Regions from separate parts of the Cupriavidus sp. 96C5-1 genome, predicted to be linked through region 2. Evidence: predicted binding sites of a transcription regulator. Region 2 holds the regulator's gene; the other holds the start of a gene.
The links. The regulator sigma-54, encoded in region 2, starts transcription at its own class of promoters, with help from an activator protein. The targets are predictions, from matches to a motif close to TGGCANGNAANCTGCTTT.

Region 1 (2,199 bases), on a different contig from region 2:
GGCGCCGGTGCGCCTGGTGCTCAATCTCAACCTGCATCCCGACTATTTCTTCGGCAACCAGGCCTACGCGGACGTGGGCGCCAGCGCCCTGGCCGGCACCATCGCGGGCGCGCAGCGCGAGGGGCCGGCCTATGCCGACAACCTCTACCGCATGTGCGGCGACTGGATGCGCGACACGGAGCCGGCACCGCCGCGCCACGAGCTGACGCCGGGCAAGCGCACGATCGGCCGGCACACCCTCGAGCTGATCCGGATGGACGGCCACACCCCCGACGACCTGGTGGTGCTGGACCGCGGCGCCGGCATCGTGTTCGCGGGTGGCGTGGCCTTCCGCGAGCGCGTGCCGACCACGCCGCATGCGGACATCAGGCATTGGCTGGCCAGCCTCGACCGCTTGCAGGCGCTGCAGCGCGACAGCGGCGCGCGGCTACTGATTCCCAGCCACGGGCCGGCGCTCGGCAGCGCGGACGCCATCGCGCAGACGCGTGGCTACCTGCATTGGCTTGACGCGCGCATGACCGAGGCGGCGTCGCAAGGGCGCGACCTGGCCGAAGTGATCGCCATGCCCGTGCCCGAAGAGTATGCCCGCTGGGGCGCCATGCCTGCCGAGTACCTGCGCAATGTGACGCATCTCTACCCGGCCTATGAGGAGGCCGCGCTGAAGCACTGAAGTGCTGAAGTGCATCAGCGCTGAAGCAGCGGCGAACGCACGCTGTTCAATTCCGCAACAACCTCGACGGAATGCTCCGCGCTGGTACGCCGCCGGGGTGTCCGCAGGCCACTGCCGGGGCCGGATGCCCGTGTTTTCCATTGGCACGGGAATTGCCAGGAGTCTGTCTGGTGTGCGTGGCACACCAGCGAAGATCGACAACAAGAGAGAGGAGCAAACGATGAGGACGTTACGAGTGATGATGGTGCTCGCGGCGACTGCCGCGAGCCTGGCGGCGCACGCCGCGGTGACCGATGCCATGATCGAGAACGACGCGAAGTCGCCAGGCGACGTGCTGTCGTGGGGGATGGGCACGCAAGGACAGCGCTTTTCCGCGCTGACCCGCATCAACACAAAGAACGTCAGCCAGCTGGTGCCGGCCTGGTCGTTCTCCTTCGGCGGCGAAAAACAGCGCGGGCAGGAATCGCAGCCGCTGATCCACGACGGCAAGATGTTCGTGACCGCCTCCTATTCCCGCATCTACGCGCTCGACCTGAAGACCGGCGCCAAGCTGTGGAAATACGAGCAGCGCCTGCCCGAAGGCATCATGCCCTGCTGCGACGTGGTCAACCGTGGCGCTGCGCTGTATGACAACCTGGTGATCTTCGGCACGCTCGATGCGCAACTGGTGGCGCTCGACCAGAACACCGGCAAGGTGGTATGGAAAGAGAAGATCGAGGACTACACCGCCGGCTACTCGTACACCGCGGCGCCGCTGATCGTCAAAGGCATGGTGCTGACCGGCGTGTCCGGCGGCGAGTTCGGCGTGGTGGGACGGGTCGAGGCGCGCGACGCCAAGACCGGCCAGATGGTGTGGTCCCGGCCGGTGGTCGAAGGCCATATGGGCTACAAGTACGACAAGGACGGCAACAAGACCGAGAACGGCATGACCGGGACCCTGAACGCCAGCTGGCCCGGCGAGACCTGGAAGACCGGCGGCGCGGCCACCTGGCTCGGCGGCACCTACGATCCGCAGACCGGCCTGGTCTACTTCGGTACCGGTAATCCGGGGCCGTGGAACAGCCACATCCGCAAGGGCGACAACCTCTACTCGGCCTCGACCGTGGCGCTCGATCCGGCCACCGGCAAGATCGTGTGGCACTACCAGAACACCCCCAACGACGGTTGGGATTTCGACGGCGTCAACGAGTTCGTGACCTTCGATCTCGATGGCAAGCGCGTGGGCGGCAAAGCCGACCGCAACGGCTTCTTCTATGTCAACGACGCCAGGAACGGCAAGCTGGTCAATGCCTTCCCCTTCGTCAAGAAGATCACCTGGGCCACCAGCATCGACCTGAAGACCGGGCGGCCCAATTACGTGACGGAGAGCCGCCCTGGCGATCCCGCCGCCGGCACCGACCCGAAGAAGGGCCAGTCGGCCTTTGCCGCGCCGGGCTTCCTCGGCGGCAAGAACCAGCAGCCGATGGCCTACAGCCCGCAAACCGGCCTGTTCTACGTACCGGCCAACGAGTGGGGCATGGATATCTGGA
Region 2 (2,199 bases):
GCCCCGCGTTTCATCCTGCTCGACGAACCCTTCGCCGGCGTCGACCCGATCGCGGTTGGCGAAATCCAGCGCATCGTCAGCTTCCTCAAGGCGCGCAATATCGGCGTGCTGATCACCGACCACAATGTGCGCGAAACGCTGGGCATCTGCGACCACGCCTACATCATCAGCGAAGGCGCGGTGCTGGCCGCTGGCCAGCCCGAGGACATCATTGCCAACGAATCGGTGCGCAAGGTCTACCTGGGCGAGAATTTCCGCATGTAGGGATGCCGCGCGGCACCGGCCGCGCACCTGTGCATGCGTGGCTCCACTGTCGCCTTTTAGCGTGCAATCGATCACGGCGACACCAGCGATAGCAATTTCCGTTCCACCAGTCCGGGAGTTGGGCATAAAATAGGCCGCATGAAACCGTCGCTACAGCTCCGCCTCTCGCAGCATCTCGCTCTCACGCCGCAACTCCAGCAGTCGATCCGGCTGCTGCAACTGTCCACGCTCGAGCTGCAGCAGGAAGTGGAACAGGCACTGACCGAGAATCCGCTGCTCGAACGCGAAAACGACTGGATCGAAAGCCCGTTGCGCGTGTCCTCGGATGGCTCCGTCAACCTGCAAAGCGCGCCGGCGCCGGCGCCGGCCGACGGCCAGGGCACCAGCGAGAACCGCCCCGACGGCGCCCCCGAAGCAGAAGACGGCTACAGCGACAGCGGCGAGGACTATGGCAACGACTGGAGCCTCGACGACTTCGCCCGCCGCCCGCAGGGCGACGACGATGAAAAAACGCCGATGCAGCTGCGCGACGCCGAGCCCACGCTGCGCGAACACCTGATGGAACAGCTCGCGCCGCTCAAGATTTCGCTGCGCGACAAGGGGCTGGCCATCTTCCTGATTGAATCGCTGGACGACGACGGCTACCTGAGCACCACGCTGGAAGAAATATGCAGCGAGCTGCCGGAAGAGCTCGAGTTCGAGGTCGATGAGATCCAGGCAATCCTGACCCTGCTGCAGAGCTTCGACCCGCCTGGCGTCGGCGCGCGCAACGCGGCCGAATGCCTGGCGCTGCAACTGCGCCGTCTGAAGCATCCGCAGCGCGACCTCGCGCTGACCATTGTCGGCAGCCACCTGGAACTGCTCGCGGTGCGCGACTACACGCGCCTGAAGAAAGCGTTGCAGGTGGACGAGCCCGAACTCAAGGCCGCGCATGAACTGATCCGCTCCCTGGCGCCCTATCCGGGCCACGCATACAGCCGGCCGGAGGCCGATTTCGTCGTGCCGGATGTTTTCGTAAGAAAAATCAGCGGCGGCTGGATCGCCCAGCTCAACCCGGATGTGATGCCGCGGCTACGTATCAACGACATGTACGCGCAGATTTTGCGCGGTGCAAAAGGCGACGCGGGCGCGGCCGGATTGCAGCAGAAGCTGCAGGAAGCGCGCTGGTTGATCAAGAACATCCAGCAAAGGTTCGATACGATATTGCGCGTCGCACAAGCTATTGTCGAACGTCAAAAGAACTTCTTCACCCATGGTGAAATTGCGATGCGCCCCTTGGTTTTGCGGGAGATTGCCGATACACTGGGTTTACACGAGTCCACCATCTCTCGGGTGACTACCAATAAATACATGGCAACGCCGATGGGGACTTTCGAGCTGAAGTATTTTTTCGGCAGTCACGTATCCACAGAAACCGGCGGCGCGGCCTCTTCAACGGCAATTCGTGCGTTGATCAAGCAATTAATAGGAGCCGAAGACCCCAGGAATCCCCTGTCCGACAGCCGGATTGCCGAATTGCTCGGCGAGCAAGGCTTCGTGGTGGCACGGCGTACCGTTGCCAAGTACCGCGAGGCGCTCAAGATTCCTGCCGTCAATCTCCGCAAGACTTTGTAGCCGAGCTGCGTCGCCTGCCTGATGCAGCTCTTTCAGAAGGAGAAACGCTATGAACTTCAAGATCAGTGGACACCACTTGGACATCACGCCTCCCCTGCGTGAGTACGTGGAAACGAAACTGGAGCGTATCGTCAGGCATTTCGATCAAGTCATTGGCGTAAGTGTGCTGCTCTCTGTCGACAATACAAAAGAAAAGGACCGGCGGCAGTACGCGGAAATCAATCTACATCTCAAGGGCAAGGACATCTTTGTCGAGGCGCATCACGAAGACCTGTATGCCGCTATCGACGCGCTAGTCGACAAGCTCGACCGGCAGGTGAT

Region 1: the regulator sigma-54 is predicted to act here: its motif matches at 812-829, upstream of AC3FOF_RS43825 (PQQ-dependent methanol/ethanol family dehydrogenase).

Annotation. Positions count from the first base shown of each region.
Region 1 covers NZ_JBYOJU010000088.1:10,696-12,894, forward strand. Annotated here, with positions in the region: gene AC3FOF_RS43820 (quinoprotein relay system zinc metallohydrolase 1) at 1-670, shown strand, start outside; gene AC3FOF_RS43825 (PQQ-dependent methanol/ethanol family dehydrogenase) at 891-2,199, shown strand, end outside.
Region 2 covers NZ_JBYOJU010000019.1:104,727-106,925, reverse strand. Annotated here, with positions in the region: gene lptB (LPS export ABC transporter ATP-binding protein) at 1-264, shown strand, start outside; gene AC3FOF_RS21050 (RNA polymerase factor sigma-54) at 403-1,878, shown strand; gene hpf (ribosome hibernation-promoting factor, HPF/YfiA family) at 1,928-2,199, shown strand, end outside.